Regions from separate parts of the Hylemonella sp. P2_B10 genome, predicted to be linked through region 2. Evidence: predicted binding sites of a transcription regulator. Region 2 holds the regulator's gene; the other holds the start of a gene.
What was found. Region 2 encodes NrdR, which represses ribonucleotide reductase genes. Its sites were predicted from a motif close to CACNANATNTNGTG; they were not measured.

Region 1 (8,785 bases), on a different contig from region 2:
AGCTCAATGCGGCCGGCCCCTGGGGCTATGTGGTGGAGATTGTGGACACGCTGGTCTACCAGCAGGAGGTGCTGGACCTGGCCGGTGCCTGGGTGCGCCTGCCCATTGCCTCGCGCCTGGCAGGCGCGGCCTGGGTGATCTCACCCCGACTGGAGGGCTACGGGCTGCTGATGCCGCGCTACCGCGCCGCGTACGGCGGCGTGGTACCCTGCGAGGTGTTCGCCACGGTGGACGAAGCCAAAGCCTGGCTCACACCGCTGGTGCAAACTGCCGCCAAGGCCTGAGCCGGTGAGTCGTCCGCTCAGCCCTGACCGGGCATGCGCGGCATGCCCTTCATGCCGGCCATGCGCTTCATCATCTTCATCATGCCGCCGCCGCGCATCTTCTTCATCATGTCCTGCATCTGCTCGAACTCTTTCAGCATGCGGTTGACCTCCTGCACCTGCACGCCGGCACCGGCGGCGATGCGGCGCTTGCGCGTGGCCTTGATGATCTCGGGCTTGCTGCGCTCCTTGGGCGTCATGCTGTGGATGATGCCTTCCTTGCGCTTGATGTCCTTCTCAGCCCGGTCCATGTCCAGCTGACCGGCCTTGGCGGTCATCGCCGCCGGCAGCTTGTCCATCAGGCTGGACAGGCCGCCCATCTGCTTCATCTGCTGCAACTGGCCCAGAAAGTCGTTGAGGTCGAAGTCGCCGCCGCTCTTGACCTTGGCGGCCAGCTTCTGCGCCGCCGCCATGTCCACGTTGGCGGTGACCTGTTCCACCAGCGCCAGGATGTCGCCCATGCCCAGCACGCGGCCGGCATGGCGCTCGGCGTCAAACACCTCCAGCCCGTCAATCTTCTCGCTCACCCCTGCGAACTTGATCGGCACGCCGGTGACGTGGCGCACCGACAGCGCGGCGCCGCCACGCGAGTCGCCATCGGTCTTGGTCAGCACGATGCCGGTCAGCGGCAGCGCGTCCTTGAAAGCCTTGGCGGTGTTGATCGCGTCCTGGCCCTGCATGGCGTCCACCACGAACAGCGTTTCCACCGGCATCAATGCCGCGTGCAGCGCCTTGATCTCGGCCATCAGCGCCTCGTCAATGGCCAGGCGGCCGGCGGTGTCCACCAGCAGCACGTCAAAGTAGTGCTTGCGCGCATAGTCCAGCGCGGCATTGGCAATGTCCAGCGGTTTCTGGTCCGGCGTGCTGGGGAACCACTCGGCACCGGCCTGGGCCGTCACCGTCTTCAGCTGCTCGATGGCCGCCGGGCGGTAGACGTCGCCCGACACCGTCAGCACCTTCTTCTTGCGCTTGTCGATCAGCAGCTTGGCCAGCTTGGCGGTGGTGGTGGTCTTGCCGGCGCCCTGCAGGCCGGCCATCAGAATCACCGCCGGCGGCTGCACCGCCAGGTTGATGTCGGCCACGCCCTCGCCCATGATGGCGGCCAGCTCGCGGTTGACGATGCCCACCAGCGCCTGGCCCGGCGTCAGCGACCCCATCACCTCCTGGCCCAGGGCCTTTTCCTTCACGTTGGCGATGAATTCGCGCACCACCGGCAAAGCCACGTCGGCTTCCAGCAGGGCCATGCGCACCTCGCGCAACATGTCGGTGACGTTGGCTTCGGTGATGCGGGCCTGGCCGCGCAATTGCTTGACCAGGCGGGAGAGTTTGTCTGAAAGAGCGGAGGCCATGGTGGGGAGTGTTCCGCTGGGCGGATCCAAAAGAGGCTGGCGAGCGGCACGGGCCGGCCAAGCGGAAAGGCTAAACTGTACCCATGATTTTAGCCAGTGCGAGCACCACCAGCGTGGCCCTGACGGCGGCGACCGCGCTGGCCTATGGGATACCCGCGCTGGGCACCCGCCTGCCCCCCCGCACCCGGGCGGCGCTGGTGCTGGCGGCCTGGCTGCTGCACGGCGCCCTGCTGGCCCTGGGTTTGTTCGGCGCCCAGGCGTATTTCGGCTTTGCACCGGCCTTGTCGGGCACCGCCTGGCTGGTGGCCGCGGTCTACGGGCTGGAGAGTTACTTCTACCCGGGTCTGCAGACCCGCTGGGGCCTGGCCGGCCTGGGTGCGCTGGCAGTACTGCTGGCGCTGGCGTTTCCGGGCAGCCCCTTGCATGCCAGCGCCTCGCCCTGGCTGGCGCTGCACTGGGCGCTGGGCATCGCCTCGTATGGCTTGTTTGGCGCCGCCGCGGTGCACGCCTGGTTCATGCTGCGTTCGGAAGACCGCATGCGCCACGGTGAAGACCCACACAGCGGCATGCCGCTGCTGACGATCGAGCGGCTGACCTTCCGCTTCGTTGCCGCCGGCTTCGTGCTGCTGAGCGCGACGCTGGTGGTGGGCTGGCTGTTCACGGAGACGCTGTACGGCCAGGGCACAACCTGGAAGTGGAGTCATAAGACGGTGTTTTCACTGCTGGCCTGGGCCACCTTTGCGGTGCTGCTGCTGGGCCGCTGGCGCTTCGGCTGGCGCGGGCGCAATGCAGTGCGCATGCTGTACACCGGCTCGGTGCTGTTGCTGCTGGCTTACGTGGGCTCGCGCTTCGTGCTGGAAGTGGTGCTGGGCCGCACGCCATGATCCGCATCCTGCTGTTGCTGGGGGCGGTGCTGCTGGCGGTGTGGGCCTGGCGCTCGGGCCGGGGCCAGACCCAGCAGGAGAAGGTGCGCCGCAAGCCGCCCGCGCCGACGCTGCAGGAAATGGCCACCTGCCCGCGCTGCGGCGTGCATTTCCCGCTGGCCGAGGGCATGGATGGCAAGGCCGGCCGCTATTGCAGCGCAGAGCACAAGCGCGCTGCCGAAGGATAGGGGCCGTGAGCACGCTGGAGGAACAGTACTCCTGGTTCGGCCCGTCGCTGCACGACCCGGACTACGACCAGGAGGAAGACACCGGCGAGTTCACCCGGCTGTGGCGCGGCTTCATGACGGCGCGCGCCATGCTGGGCCTGGTGCTGCTGCTGTTGCAAGGCACCATCTTCATCCTGACGCCGCTGCAGAACTACGCGCTGATCACAGTCTGCGGCGGCTACTTCACCGCCGCCCTGGCGGTGCGCCTGTTTTCCAAGCCGCGCTCGCTGGGCCGCAACCTGGACCCGCAGTGGCTCTACACCGTCGGCGTGGACGTGCTGACCTTCGCCGCGTTGGAGCAGTTGCAAGGCGGCAGCATCAATTACGCGCCGCTGTTCGCGCTGCCGGTGCTGCTGGCCTCGGTGCTGGGCTCGCTGCTGCTGGGCATGGGCACGGCCTCGTTTGTCAGCCTGCTGCTGCTGGCCGGCGCCACCTGGCAGTACCTGCAGGGCCAGGCCGAGGTGGCCTCGCACTTTGCCCAGGCTGCGCTGACCGGCGCCGGTTGTCTGGCGGTGGGTTTCCTGGCCAACCAGATCAGCGCCCGCCTGGCCAACGAGGAGCAGCGCTCACGGCGCAGCCTGCAGGGCGAGCGCATGCAGCGCCAGGTCAATGAGCTGGTGATCGAATCGCTGACCGACGGCATCCTGGTGGTGGACGCGCGCGGCGCCGTGCGCGCCATCAACCCGGCTGCGCGCGCGCAGCTGGGCACCCAGCGCGCACGCCGCGCCGCCTCGTTCGAGCTCAGCATGGAGCCGGGCTGGCAGCAATTGGTGGAGCTGACGCAGCAAAGCTTTGCCCAGAACAGCCCGCAGCAGGGCAATGTCACGCTGCTGCACGCTGGTGAAGGCCCGCGCCTGTTGCACGGACGCACCCGCCTGACCCCCGGGCGCGATGGCGGCGCGGAAAGCCTGTGCGTGGTGTTCCTGCAGGACCGGCGCGAACTGGAGGCACGCATGCGCACCGAAAAGCTGGCCAGCATGGGCCGCATGTCGGCGGCAGTGGCGCACGAGATACGCAACCCTCTGGCGGCCATTGTCCAGGCCAATGCGCTGCTGGAGGAAGACCTGAACCAGCCGCGCCAGCGGCAACTGACGCAGATGGTGGGGCAAAACGCCAAGCGGCTGGAGAAGATCGTGGAAGACGTGCTGAACCTGTCACGGGTGCAGCAGGGCGACGCCATCCGCGACTCGCAAGCGGTGGCCTTGAGCGAGGCGGTGGACCGCATCAGCCGCGACTGGTCGCGCCAGAGCACGCGCGCCACACCGGTGCGGGTGCTGCTGGCGCCGCAGGCACTGGAGGTGCAATTCGACCACGAGCACCTGCGCCGCGTGCTGATCAACCTGCTGGACAACGCACAGCGCTACGCCGGCACGCGCGCCGACAGCATCCAGGTGTCCACCCAGCTGGACGAACACCAGCACCCGCGCCTTGGCGTGTGGAGCGACGGCCAGCCGCTGGAGCATTCGGTGGAGCGCCACCTGTTCGAGCCCTTCTTCTCGTCGGAAAGCCGTTCCAGCGGCCTGGGCCTGTTCATCTGCCGCGAACTGTGCGAGGGCCATGGCGCCAGCATTGCCTACCTGCGCAGCCGCAGACAGGTGGGCGGGCAGTGGGCCGACGGCAACGAGTTCGTGGTCAATTTCCGCCCGGCGCCGCGCCACGCGATAATTTCACCATGAGCCGCTTGCTGGACACGCAGATTTTGGTCGTCGACGACGAGCCCGACCTGCGCACGCTGTACGAACTCACGCTGCTGCGCGAAGGCTACCGCGTGGAGGCGGCCGGTACCGTGCAGGAGGCCTCGCAACTGCTGGCCACGCGCAAGTTCGACGTCGTCATCACCGACATGCGCCTGCCCGACGGCCTGGGCATGGAGCTGCTGCGCAGCCTGAAAAGCGCGCAGCGCGCCGAGCGCTGCGTGGTCATCACCGCCTACGGCTCGGCCGAGAACGCGGTGGAGTCCCTGAAAGCTGGGGCCTTTGACTACCTGACCAAGCCGGTCGACCTGAAGCAGTTCCGCACCGTGATCGCCTCCGCCGTGCAGGATGGCGGTGAGCGCGCCGTGGCCGCCGCGCCGGCCAGCGCCGACCCGCAGCCCGCCGGCCTGGCCGCGCTGACCCGCATGGTGGGCGACTCGGCGGTGATGCGCACGGTGAAGGAGCGTATCGCCAAGGTGGCGCGCAGCATGGCGCCGGTGCTGGTGCACGGCGAATCGGGCACCGGCAAGGAACTGGCCGCGCTGGCGCTGCACGCCAACAGCCACCGCGCCGCCGGACCGCTGGTGGCGGTCAATTGCAGCGCCATTCCCGAGAGCCTGCTGGAAGCCGAATTCTTCGGTGCGCGCAAGGGCTCCTACACCGGCGCGACACAGGACCGCATGGGTTTCTTCCAGACCGCGCAGGGCGGCACGCTGTTTCTTGACGAGATCGGCGACCTGCCGCTGTCCATGCAATCCAAGCTGCTGCGGGCCATCCAGGAGCGCTGCGTGCGCCCGCTGGGCGCGGCGCAAGAGGAGCCGGTGGACGTGCGCATCGTCAGCGCCACGCACAAGGACCTGGGCGCGGAGGTGCGCGCGGGGCGCTTCCGGCAAGACCTGTACTACCGTCTCAACGTCATCGACATCCACATCCCCGCGCTGCGTCAACGCCGCGAGGACCTGCCCGCACTGTGCGAGGCGCTGCTGGCGCGCATCGCACAGGAGTCTGGCCAACCCGTGCCGAACATCACCGCGGAACAGGTGGCGCTGCTGGCCGACAACCCGCTGACCGGCAATGTGCGCGAACTGGAGAACCTGCTGCACCGCGCCGTCGCGTTGGCCGAAGGCGCCGAGCTGAAGATAGAGTGCCAGTTGCCCGCGGGCGACGCAGCAGTGCCTGGCAGCACCACCGCAGCGGCGGCAGAACCGGCGCTTGCCGTTGCGGCGTCGACACCCGGCGTGCCGGCGCTGGCGTCGCCCACCGAGGCTGGCGCGCTGCAGATTCCCAGCGACCTGCAAAGCCATCTGGATCAGCAGGAGCGCGAGATCCTGGTGGCAGTGCTGCGCGAGACCGGCTTCAACCGCACCGCCGCAGCCGCCCGGCTGGGCCTGAGCTTGCGCCAGATACGCTACCGCATCGCGCGCCTGAACATCGAGATGCCCGGCGGCGCCGAGCCCGGCGAGGACTCGGCACTCAGTCCGCTGGGGCCGGCCTGACACCACACCGGCAGGTGTTGCCCGCGCGCCATGCGGTGGTGTGGCGGATCACAATTTTTTTCTAGGTGATTTCACTGTGGAGAAAAATAAAATTTGTCGGCGCTGCCATTTCGCAACAGCCCAAAGCCACCCCTTGACACCCAACAAACGCGGTTGGCCAGCGTGACGAAGCCAGAAGCCATGCGGCCCAGACCGCGAAACTGCCGCGAAAACCCCGCCAATACTGGGTACACCTAAGCAGCACGCGATGAATCAAGGGCTGGCCGGGCCGCTGCCCCGGCGGCTGTGCGGGCACCCCAAGCCGCCGTCTCGCAGGGGGCAAAGAGGGTGCCGCCAAGCCGGCTGTCAAATTCCGGAAGTACACTATCTGTAGTGGGTTGTATTCGGCCGGCACCCCATATATAGTGTGTCTGGCCCGCCCCGGCTTTCCTTCCAAATGCCTGGAAACGCAAGCTTGGCGGCACCGGATGGCCCCAGAACAAGTAGCTGATCTCAAGAGGAAAAAGATGCAAATTGCTTTGAACCCGCAGGCCACAGTGCAAAGCGGGGTGTTGACCTTGGCAACCCAGGAACCCAACAACAGCAACCATGGCGTCAGCAACACGCTGGCCCAATACCAGATCATCCGACGCAACGGCGCAGTGGTGCCGTTTGAACCGAACAAGATTGCCGTGGCCATGATGAAGGCCTTCCTGGCGGTGCATGGCACCCAGGGTGCGGCATCGGCCAGCGTGCGCGAGACCGTGGACCAGCTGACGCAAGCCGTGGTGCGCGCGCTGATGCGTTCGCGTCCGGGCGGCGGCACCTTCCATATAGAAGACGTGCAGGACCAGGCCGAGCTGGGCCTGATGCGCGGCGGCCACCATGAGATCGCCCGCGCCTACGTGCTGTACCGCGAGCGCCGCACGCAGGAGCGCGCCAAGCAAGGCGCCAGCCAGGCCCCCGTCGCGCCGACGCTGCACGCCATCGAGAACGGCCAGCGCGTGCCGCTGGACCTGGGTTTCCTGAACAGCCTGGTGGTGGCGGCCTGTGCCGGCCTGAATGCCGACATCAAGCCCGAACCCATCATGGCCGAGACCATGCGCAACCTGTACGACGGCGTGCCCATGGACGAAGTCTTCAAGGCCATGGTGCTGGCCGCACGCACGCTGATCGAGAAAGACCCGGACTACACCTACGCCACGGCCCGGCTGCTGTTCCACACCATCGCCAAAGAGGTGTTGGGCAAGGACGTGGCGCCGGCCGACATGCAGGAGGCCTATACCGACTACTTCCCGCAGTTCATCAAGAAGGGTGTGGACAACGAGCTGCTGGACGAGAAGCTGCTGCAGTTCGATCTGAAGCGCCTGGGCGCCGCGCTGAAGGCCGAGCGCGACCTGAAGTTCGACTACCTTGGCCTGCAGACGCTGTATGACCGCTACTTCCTGCACGTGCGCAAGAGCCGCATCGAACTGCCGCAGGCCTTCTTCATGCGCGTGGCCATGGGCTTGTCGCTGAACGAGATCGACCGCGAGGCGCGCGCCATCGAGTTCTACCAGGTGCTGTCCTCGTTCGACTTCATGTCCAGCACACCCACGCTGTTCAACAGCGGCACGCTGCGCTCGCAGCTGTCTTCCTGCTACCTGACCACGGTGCCCGACGATCTGGACGGCATCTACGAGTCCATCAAGGAAAACGCGCTGCTGTCCAAATTCGCCGGCGGCCTGGGCAACGACTGGACGCGTGTGCGCGCCCTGGGCTCGCACATCAAGGGCACCAACGGCGAATCGCAAGGCGTGGTGCCGTTCCTGAAGGTGGTCAACGACACCGCGGTGGCGGTCAACCAGGGCGGCAAGCGCAAGGGCGCGGTCTGCACCTATCTGGAAACCTGGCACCTGGATATTGAAGAGTTCCTGGAGTTGCGCAAGAACACCGGCGACGACCGCCGCCGCACGCACGACATGAACACCGCCAACTGGATCCCCGACCTGTTCATGCGCCGCGTGATGGAAAAGGGCAGCTGGACGCTGTTTTCGCCCTCCAACGTGCCCGACCTGCACGACAAGTTTGGCGCCGACTTCGAAAAGGCCTATGTGGCCTATGAAGAGAAGGCCGCGCGCGGCGAGATCAAGCCGGCCCGCACCATCCAGGCTTCGGACCTGTGGCGCAAGATGCTGACCATGCTGTTCGAGACCGGCCACCCCTGGATCACCTTCAAGGACGCCTGCAACGTGCGCTCGCCGCAGCAGCATGCCGGCGTGGTGCATTCCAGCAACCTGTGCACAGAGATCACGCTGAACACCAGCGACACCGAAACCGCCGTCTGCAACCTGGGCTCCATCAACCTGTTGCAGCATCTGAAGGACGGCAAGGTCGACCACGACAAGCTGAAGAAGACCATCGCCACCGCCATGCGGATGCTGGACAACGTCATCGACATCAACTACTACGCGGTGAAGAAGGCGCGCGACTCCAACCTGCGCCACCGCCCGGTGGGCCTGGGCGTGATGGCCTTCCAGGACAGCCTGTACCAGCTGCGCATTCCCTACGCCAGCCCTGGCGCGGTGCAGTTCGCCGACGAGTCGATGGAAGCCATCTGCTACTACGCCTATTGGGCCTCCACCGAGTTGGCCAAGGAGCGCGGCAAGTATTCCAGCTACAAGGGCTCGCTGTGGGACAAGGGCATCCTGCCGCTTGACACGCTGGACCTGCTGGCCCAGGCGCGCGGCGGCTATGTGGAAGTGGACCGCTCGTCCACGCTGGACTGGGACGCGCTGCGCCAGAAGATCGCCGC
Region 2 (8,785 bases):
AAGAGTTGTCGGTGGCGGTGTTGGGCGTTTGCACGTACAGCGCGCCCACGGTCGGGAATTCCACTGACAGGGCCAGCGCGATGGTGGGCTTGTCTGCGGTGGCGGCGGCGTACAACGGGTCGGCCGACAGGTTGACGGCCTTGATATTGGGCGCGGTAGCCACGCCGGCGCCGATCACGATGGCGGAGACCACAATCAGGCCGGCAAGCACCGGCCAGCTCAACAACCGTCGATCACGCAGCCATTGCAATTTGGGGTCAAGGGTGTTCATGGAGGGCTCCGTTTCAGGGGCGGTAAATCATTTGCACGACGGCCTGTATGTCTTGGCGCGGGCCAAAACCCATGGCGGTGACGCGGTAAACATAGAGCGAGCTGGGGACGCTCATATTGCGCTCCAGCCAGGTGTCGGCGATAGGCTCAACGACATAGTTCGGCGCGCGGAAGGGCTGCACCCCCTTGCTTGCGGCGCTACCGGCATTGGGCAACGTGCGGCTGGTGAACTGGCCCAGGTAAGCGGTGTTGGTGTTGCTGGTGAAGTCCACCGTCAACCAGGCAGGCTTGCCGGAAGTGACCATAGAGCACAGTCCCACGGCATCCCCGGTGCCACAACCGGCAATGAACACGCTGATGTTCTTGGAGTCGAACTTGTCGCGGCGGGTGGAGGTGGCGGGGCCGGTGATGTCGTTCTCGGCGTCAATCAGGCCTTCTTCGGCCGCCTGCCAGGCGACCTGCATGTCGCGGTCATTGCGCGCGCTGCGCTCACTCATCATGGCGATCTGGATGCCGCCGACGCCGACAATGGAAACCACGATCAGAATCAGCATGATCATGATCAGCGAGGCGCCGCGCTGCCGGTACGCGGTCGGGCGGTGAAGGGTGCTGTGGCGCGGCATCTCAGCTTCCTTGTTCGTTGCGCAGGTGGACCGTGAACGTCACCGTCTGGCGCAAGCGGCCGTCCGAAGCAGGTGTCAGGCGGGTGCCGGTGTCGGTGGTGGAAGAAAGCGCGGTTCCGACGCCCGCACCGGAAGCTGAGGGCGCCGCGCCCAGCGCGTAGAAGGTGGAGGAGCCGCTGGTGTTCTGCGCCGAGCCGGGCGCCCCACGCAACACCATGCCGATGCGCAGCGCGCGCACGCGGCGCCAGTTGTTGTAGGACTGGTCACTGACGGGGTCGCCGCCGACCACCATCTGATCCGCCCGGATGAAGGTCTTGGGCATGAAGCCGTAGGTGTTGCCGGAAGCCGGGGTCGACGGGTTCAGCATCGTTGACGCGGTCAGCGGCGTGACGCCGTCCGCGCCGTACAACAACTGGAAGGTGTCCACGCCCCGGATCAGCGCGGTGGTGGTGTAGGTGTTGGTGCTAGAAGGGAGCAGCGTGGTGCACATCAGAGACGGCTCGGTGTCGCCGATGGGTACCTGCACATGCAGGATGCTGATCAGCCGGTCGTCCCTGCTGGACGGTGCTGTGGCAGAACCGTTTCCGGAGCAGTCGATCATTGACTTGTCGGCCACGCCGGAGCCGGGGAAGGTTTCGACCGTCTGGTAGCGCAACACCAGGATGTCGCTGCCGTTGATGGAGGAGCCGCTGCCGTTGGCCAAGCCGGACAGCGGGTCCGTGCCGGCTGCGGTCACGGCGGCAGAGATGGCGGCGTTGTTGAAGCCGAAGATATTGGGCGCCGGGTTGGAAGATGCGCCAGCCAGGTTGGTGATCCGGCCGGCCGTGGCGAAGTTCACGTCCTTGAAGCCGCTTTGCACGCCCAGGCGCTGGATCAGCTCGGTGGCGAAGCGCCCGTTGTCGCGCAATTGCGAGGCCGCATCCACGGTGCTGAAGCCCTGGCGGCTGACCACCAGGGCGGAGATAGCGGCCAGTGCCAGTACGCCGCTGATGGCCATGGCCACCATCAGCTCGACCATGGTTAGGCCGCGCTGCGCGGCCCACGGCGAATGCGAAGTGGCGCGGCCGGGGAGGGACAATCTGCTGTACATCATGGTCAGATTCCTGCGGTGACGGGGTAGACCACGCCGGGCCGGCTCCCGCTGTCGGTCACCCGTTCGATGGCGGAAGCGGCGGTGGCGGCCCGGTTGATGGAGCCGCGCGTCCAGCCGATCTTGATGACGAAGATGTCACCGCCATTGGTGCAGTCCCAGATCGGCAGGCCGCCGCTGTCATAGGGCGCCGAATCGCGGCAGACCACCACCCGGGCCCCAGGCAGATCGGCATTCACACGGGCCAGCCACTCGGTCGTTTGAGCCTGGGCCACATCGAGGTTGGTGGAGCAGCCGCTGCCCATGTTGAGGCAATAGTTGGCCGTGTTGGTGGTGGTGCCGCCGCAGGTGACGCCGGACGGGCACACCAGGTAGCCGTTGTCCGCGGCCGTGAGGCCGGTGCCCTGGCCCTTGTTGCTGCGCATCATTTCGCCCATTTCACGCGAGAACTCGGCGGCGACGGACTGCAACCGGGCTTCGCGGTTGCCTTTCAGCGCCGCCGCCTGCAGGCCCACCATGCCCAGCAACCCGAAGGACAGCACGATGATGGACACCAGCACCTCCACCATGGAGAAGCCCACCTGCGAGCGGCGGGAGAGGGGGGTAGAGCGGCTGACAGAATCCATGAATGCCCTCGTGACTCGGGCACCGCGCCCGATGCCCAAATGGTACGCACAAAGGGCAGTCGAGGCGATAGCCCGGACGACCGCTCATCAAGCGGATTTGACCGCTGGGCGGCTATCGGGCCAAAAGGGGCTGTCTGAAGGCGACGCTAACGCCGTACCTCGTCCACCAGCGTCTTGAACTCGTCGATGTCCTCAAAGCTGCGGTAGACGCTGGCAAAGCGCACATAGGCCACCTTGTCCAGCTTCTTGAGCTCGCGCATCACCAGTTCACCGATGCGGTTGGACGGCACTTCGCGCACGCCCAGGTTCAGCAGCTTTTCCTCGATGCGCTCAATGGCGCTGTCAACCTGCTCGGTGCTGACCGGGCGCTTGCGCAACGCCAGGTTCAGCGAGGCCAGCAGCTTGGCGCGTTCGAACTCGATGCGCCGGCCGTCCTTTTTGACGATGGAGGGGAAATTGACGTCCGGGCGCTCATAGGTGGTGAAGCGCTTTTCACAGGCGCCGCATTGGCGGCGCCTGCGGATGAAGTCGCCATCCTCGGAAATGCGCGTCTCCACCACCTGGGTTTCGGTGTGGCTGCAGAACGGGCATTTCACGTACGGTGCTCCTGAGTTGAGGTTACTTGTAGACCGGGAAGCGGGCCGTCAGTTCCGCCACCTTGACGCGGACCGCAGCAATATTGGCCTCGTCGCGCGGGTTGTCCAGCACATCGGCGATCAGGTTGGCCGTCAAACGCGTTTCCTCGTCCTTGAAGCCGCGCGTGGTCAGCGCCGGCGTGCCGATGCGCACGCCGCTGGTCACCATGGGCTTTTCCGGGTCGTTCGGGATGGCATTCTTGTTGATGGTCATGTGGGCGCTGCCCAGCACGGCTTCGGCTTCCTTGCCGGTGATGCCCTTGGCCCGCAGGTCCACCAGCATCACGTGGCTTTCGGTGCGGCCGCTGACGATGCGCAGGCCGCGCTCGGTCAGCGTCTGCGCCATCACCTTGGCGTTCGTCATCACCTGCTGCTGGTAGGTCTTGAACTCGGGCGCCAGCGCCTCCTTGAAGGCCACCGCCTTGGCGGCGATCACGTGCATCAGCGGGCCGCCCTGCAGGCCGGGGAAGATGGCGCTGTTGATGGCCTTCTCGTGCTGGGCCTTCATCAGGATGATGCCGCCGCGCGGGCCGCGCAGGCTTTTGTGGGTGGTGGACGTCACCACATCGGCATGCGGCACCGGGTTGGGGTACAGGCCGGCGGCAATCAGGCCGGCGTAGTGGGCCATGTCCACCATGAAGATGGCGCCCACGTCTTTCGCCACCTTGGCGAAGCGCGCGAAGTCAATGGCCAGCGAATAGGCCGAGGCACCGGCAATGATCAGCTTGGGGCGGGTTTCGTGCGCCTTGCGTTCCATGGCGTCGTAGTCCAGGGCCTCATTGGCGTCCAACCCATAGGAGACAACATTGAACCACTTGCCGCTCATGTTCAGCGCCATGCCGTGCGTCAGGTGGCCGCCTTCGGCCAGGCTCATGCCCATGATGGTGTCGCCCGGCTTCAGGAAGGCCAGGAACACCGCCTCGTTGGCAGAGGCACCGCAGTGCGCCTGCACGTTGGCGGCTTCGGCGCCGAAGATCTGCTTCACGCGGTCGATGGCCAGTTGCTCCACCACGTCCACATATTCACAGCCGCCGTAGTAGCGCTTGCCGGGGTAGCCTTCGGCATACTTGTTGGTCAGCTGCGAACCCTGCGCGGCCAGCACGGCGGGCGAAGCGTAGTTTTCGCTGGCGATCAGCTCGATGTGGTCTTCCTGGCGCTGGTGCTCGGCCTGGATGGCGGCCCACACTTCAGGGTCGGTCTGTGCTACGAGGATGTTGCGGTTGTACATGTTGGCAGTCCTTTGAGACGGTGTGCCTTGTGTGAAAACAAGGGCTGCCCAGGCGCACGGCTGAACACACAGGCTCCGCCGCTTGCGGCCAGGGCCTGGCGGCACGCTCCCCAGTGGTGGTCCACGTCAGCGCCCGGCCGCCAGGGGCGGGGGGCGCCTATCGCCAGTCGCGTGCAATGCGGAGTTTAACCGAGGTGGCGCGCACTGTGGGGCCATCGCACCAGGCGCGAAGGCTCAGGAACTGGAGAGTTCAGGAAAGGCCAGTTCAGGAACTGGCCAGGGCCGCCACTTTTTCGGCTTGCGCCTCGTCGTGCTGTGGGGCCGGAGCTGCCACCGGCACGGTCTGCACCGCCGGTGCGGCCGGCATGGGCAGCGGCACCACACGGCCAGTGGCCACCATCTGCAGCCGGGCGTGCTCGGCCATCACCTTGGCGGTGTAGCCGCCGTCGTCTTCGCTGTTGCCGGCGCCGACGTACAGCCGCAGCCCGCCAGCCAGCGAGCCGGCACGCGCCACGCAATCCTGCAGCACCTTGGCACCGACCCGCAGGTTGCTCACCGGGTCGAAAGCGGCCAGTTTGCCGCCGAAGTACTGGTATTTGTCGCTGTGGATATTGGTCATCACCTGCATCAGGCCCTGGGCGCCCACCGCGCTCTGGGCAAACGGGTTGAAGCCGGATTCCACCGCCATCACGGCCAGAATCAGCGTCGGGTCCATCTTGTTGCGGCTGCCGATGTCATAGGCTTCCACCACCAGGGCGCTGACCGGCTCTGGCGCCACATGGTACTTTTTGCTCAGCCAATAGGCCACTGCGGCCTGCTGCTTGGGCAGGTCCTTGGGGTTGCTGGCGGTGGCGCGGTCGATGGCGTCGGTTTCCACCTCCATGCCCAGCAGGGCGACCTGGCGGGTTTGCAACCAGCCAAACAGCTGGGTTTCGCCAGCTTCGCGCAATTCAGGCCGCACCGTCAGGGTCAGCACGGCAAACACCACGACCAGGCCCAGCAGGGCAAAGCCGTTGTGCGTGATCTCAAAAAACCCTTGGGCCACATCGGTCGCGAAGACGCTCAGGGCTCGGGTGAACTTGTTGGACGCTGTCATAGCACTTCCTTCTTTCGCGAAGATTCCACGTCCAGGCATTGCTTTGCGCAGTGGCCGGGCTGTGAATGCCTCGTTTGGGTTGGTACGCCATCAGGGCTGCGCCGTGTGTTGTTGACGGCGGCTAGCCCGATATGCCGGGGTCGGCAGCGAGATTCGGGTAATCCCTCATCAGGAGGGGATGCGGGATTCTAGGGGGTGTTTATATATCAAGTCAACAATATGAAACTGATTTTATATTCCGAAACAATTTAGTTTGGCGCCGATTTTCGCTGAAAAGGGCGCAGAAATCCAAGTCATTTGCCCGATGGCGGTGGCGCTTGTCATTGAAATTTCGATTTGAAAAAATGGTGGCGGCTCACTAGACTGGCGTGGCCTGTCACCTGATGGGCAACCAGTCGGCAGTAGCCAGTCCCCGCCGCGAGGCGGCTGTGATGAAGCGATCCCGGCGAAACATTGGAGGCAATCTCTTGCTTCCACGCAGTGTGGGACTCGACTCTCCCCATTGCGAAACCCGAGACGGCATGGGCCTAGTGCCAGCCGTCGAGCCCGGCGGCCTGGCGTTTCGTCAACCGACCGGGCTTTCTTTTGCCTGCGCGCCCGGCCGGACGATTTGGCGGGTTTCGTGCCGCTTTTCCTGCGTTCGCCGGCCTTGGTGCAGTGGCCTGGTTGCGGTCTCTCTATATATGTTGGCCCGTGCAGAAGGCTGTAGTCCGCAGGGGCCTGCGTTCCCAATTTGCAAATCAAGGCGAAAATAGCGGTTTGGCATTTTTGCCAACCACTTTTTTGAAATTGCTTTCACGTGTCCCAAGCCGCCAATAAATTGCACGAACCCCATCCGCTGGACGCCCTGACCGACGGTGCCTTTTCCGCCTCTACCTCCGGCGAGCGCGCTGCCCGCGTGCGCGAGTGGTTGGCCAAGGAGCCCTCGGCCCAGCAGATGCAGGAGGTGTTCAAGGAACTCAGTGTCAAGGACAAGGGCGCGGCCAAGCTGCTGCGCGAGAAGCTGGACGAGCTCAAGCGTGCCAAGGGGCAGGAGGTGATTGCCCAGGAGTGGGCCGGCAAGGCCCAGGCCCTGCTGGACGCACCACGGCTGAACATCGCCGACGCCATGGCCTGGCAGCGCGACGCCGCCAAGGCTGGCGCGCCGCTGAGCCGCGAGCCGCTGGCCCAGTTGAAGGCCCAGTTGGCCGAGCGGGTCAAGATCATCGAGGACCTGCAGCACCGGGTGCAGGTGCAACGCGAGGCCGCCGTGCTGCTGGCCCAGCGCATCGAGGTGCTGTCCACCAAGTCCTGGCGCGACGCCCAGGCCGCGTGGGAGGCCCTGCAGGCCGACGTCAACAACTGGCAAACCCAGGCCGCCACGCTGCCGGTGGACGCCAATTGGGCCAGCGTGGAGGCCAAGTTCCCGCCGCTGCTGGAGGCTTCGCGCGCCCAGTTGCTGGCGGTGTGGGAGGCCTTCAAGACCGCGCTGGAGCAGACGGTGGCGGCCTCCACCGACGCCACGGCACCGTTGCCGCCGGTGCCGGTGTGGGCGGACGAGTTGCGCCAGTTGCGCGGCCTGCCAGCGGAACCCGTGGCCAAGGCCCCGAAGCCGCCCAAGCCATCCATCCCCCCCGAGCAACGCGCGCAGGCCACGGCTGCCGTGCAAGAGGTGCTGGCCAAGCTGGAGCAGGAAATCGCCGAGGGCCACGGCAAGGCCAGCGCTGGCGCCGCCGCTGCGCTGCGCAATGCATTGAAAGAGCATGGCCGGCTGATCGACGACAAGCTCGAAGCCCAGGTCCATGCCGCACTGGGAGCTGCCGGCGAGCTGGAAGGCTGGCAGCGCTGGCGCGCCGACCAACTGCGCGAGGAGCTGGTGGCCAAGGCCGAGGCGCTGCTCAAGCGCCCCGACGGCCAGGCGCTGGGCGGGCGCAAGATGCAGGAAAGCCTGCGCGCCCTGCGCGAGCAATGGAAGCAGACCGACCAGGGCGGCGTGCCCAACCATGCTGCCTGGAAGCGGTTTGACGAGGCCTGCAACGAAGCCTACAAGGTGGTGCAGGCCTGGCTGGACAAGGTCAAGGCCGAGGCTGCCGAACACCGTGGCCAGCGGCTGGCGCTGATTGAAGAGTTGAAAGCCTGGGCCGCCGACAACACGGTGGCCAAGGACGATGACTGGAAGGGCTTCAACCGCGTTCTGCACCAGTTCAGCGACCGCTGGCGCGATGCCGGCCACCTGAGCGAAAAGGCCTTTGCCGAAATGCAACCGCAGTGGAAGGCCGCCATGGCCGCCGCCAGCGCCCCGCTGGAGGCGCTGCAGCAGCAGAGCATGGCCGTGCGCCAGGCCATGGTTGAGGAGGCGGCCCAGCTGGGGGCCGCGCCCATGCTGCGCATAGACGCCGTCAAATCCCTGCAACAGCGCTGGCAGGCCGAGGCGCACCGGGTGCCGCTGGAGCGGCGCCAGGAGCAAAAACTGTGGGATGCTTTCCGCAAGCCCATCGATGACGCCTTCAACCGCAAGACCGCCGAGCGTGAAAAGGCCAACACCGCCCTGAGCGAGCGCGACCGCGCGGTGCTGGACGCCGCCAAGGCGCTGGAGGCTGCCAACCAGTCAGGCAACGCCCAGGCCATCAGCGCTGCCATGGCGGGGCTGGACGCCGCGCTGCGCGGCCAGGCCCAGGCCAAGGCGCAAGCCCAGGTGGCGGCTGCTGCCGTGCCTGCCGCTGAAGCCATGGGCAACCCTGCCACGGGTGACGACGCTGCGACCCCCGCCAGCCCCGCAGAGGGCGAAGCCGCTGGTGAAGCAGCGTCCGAAGCCACGCCAGGCGATGCAGCGCAGGGGACTTCCGGCGCAGCGCCGGCCGCCCCGGCGCCTGCACCCAAGGCCGTACCCAAGCCGGTGGTGGCTGTGCGGGGTGACGACCGCCCCGGCATGCGAAAGGCCGAGCCTGCGCCTGCCGGGCGCGGTGGCCGCTTTGGCGACCGCAAGGACGCCGCCCGTGGCGGCCGTGATGCGCGCCCCGGCCGCCCGGATGACCGTGGCCCGCGTGGCGACGGGGGGCGTGATGCCGGCCGTGGCCGCTTTGGCGGTGAGGAGCGCAGTTTTGACGCCGCGCCGCGCCTGGGCGACGCCGCCTTCCGTGCCCAGCGCGAAGCGCTGGAGCATGCCCAACTGGCACTGAAAAAGCTGGCCGCCCAAGCCCATGGCGAGGCGCTGACCCAGCTGCTGAGCGCCTGGGAG

Region 1: AC1DX2_RS15185 (ribonucleoside-diphosphate reductase subunit alpha) is a predicted target of NrdR. The motif match lies at 6,406-6,419, and genes of this name have one in related genera.

Annotation. Positions count from the first base shown of each region.
Region 1 is NZ_JBFUDE010000003.1:597,598-606,382, reverse strand. It holds gene AC1DX2_RS15215 (hypothetical protein) at 1-284, shown strand, start outside; gene ffh (signal recognition particle protein) at 302-1,672, opposite strand; gene AC1DX2_RS15205 (cytochrome C assembly family protein) at 1,756-2,556, shown strand; gene AC1DX2_RS15200 (PP0621 family protein) at 2,553-2,783, shown strand; gene AC1DX2_RS15195 (sensor histidine kinase) at 2,789-4,498, shown strand; gene AC1DX2_RS15190 (sigma-54-dependent transcriptional regulator) at 4,495-6,012, shown strand; gene AC1DX2_RS15185 (ribonucleoside-diphosphate reductase subunit alpha) at 6,519-8,785, shown strand, end outside.
Region 2 is NZ_JBFUDE010000001.1:807,984-816,768, reverse strand. It holds gene AC1DX2_RS03965 (pilus assembly protein) at 1-271, opposite strand, end outside; gene AC1DX2_RS03960 (pilus assembly PilX family protein) at 285-893, opposite strand; gene AC1DX2_RS03955 (PilW family protein) at 895-1,986, opposite strand; gene pilV (type IV pilus modification protein PilV) at 1,989-2,609, opposite strand; gene nrdR (transcriptional regulator NrdR) at 2,756-3,205, opposite strand; gene glyA (serine hydroxymethyltransferase) at 3,228-4,472, opposite strand; gene AC1DX2_RS03935 (lytic transglycosylase domain-containing protein) at 4,738-5,568, opposite strand; gene AC1DX2_RS03930 (DUF349 domain-containing protein) at 6,389-8,785, shown strand, end outside.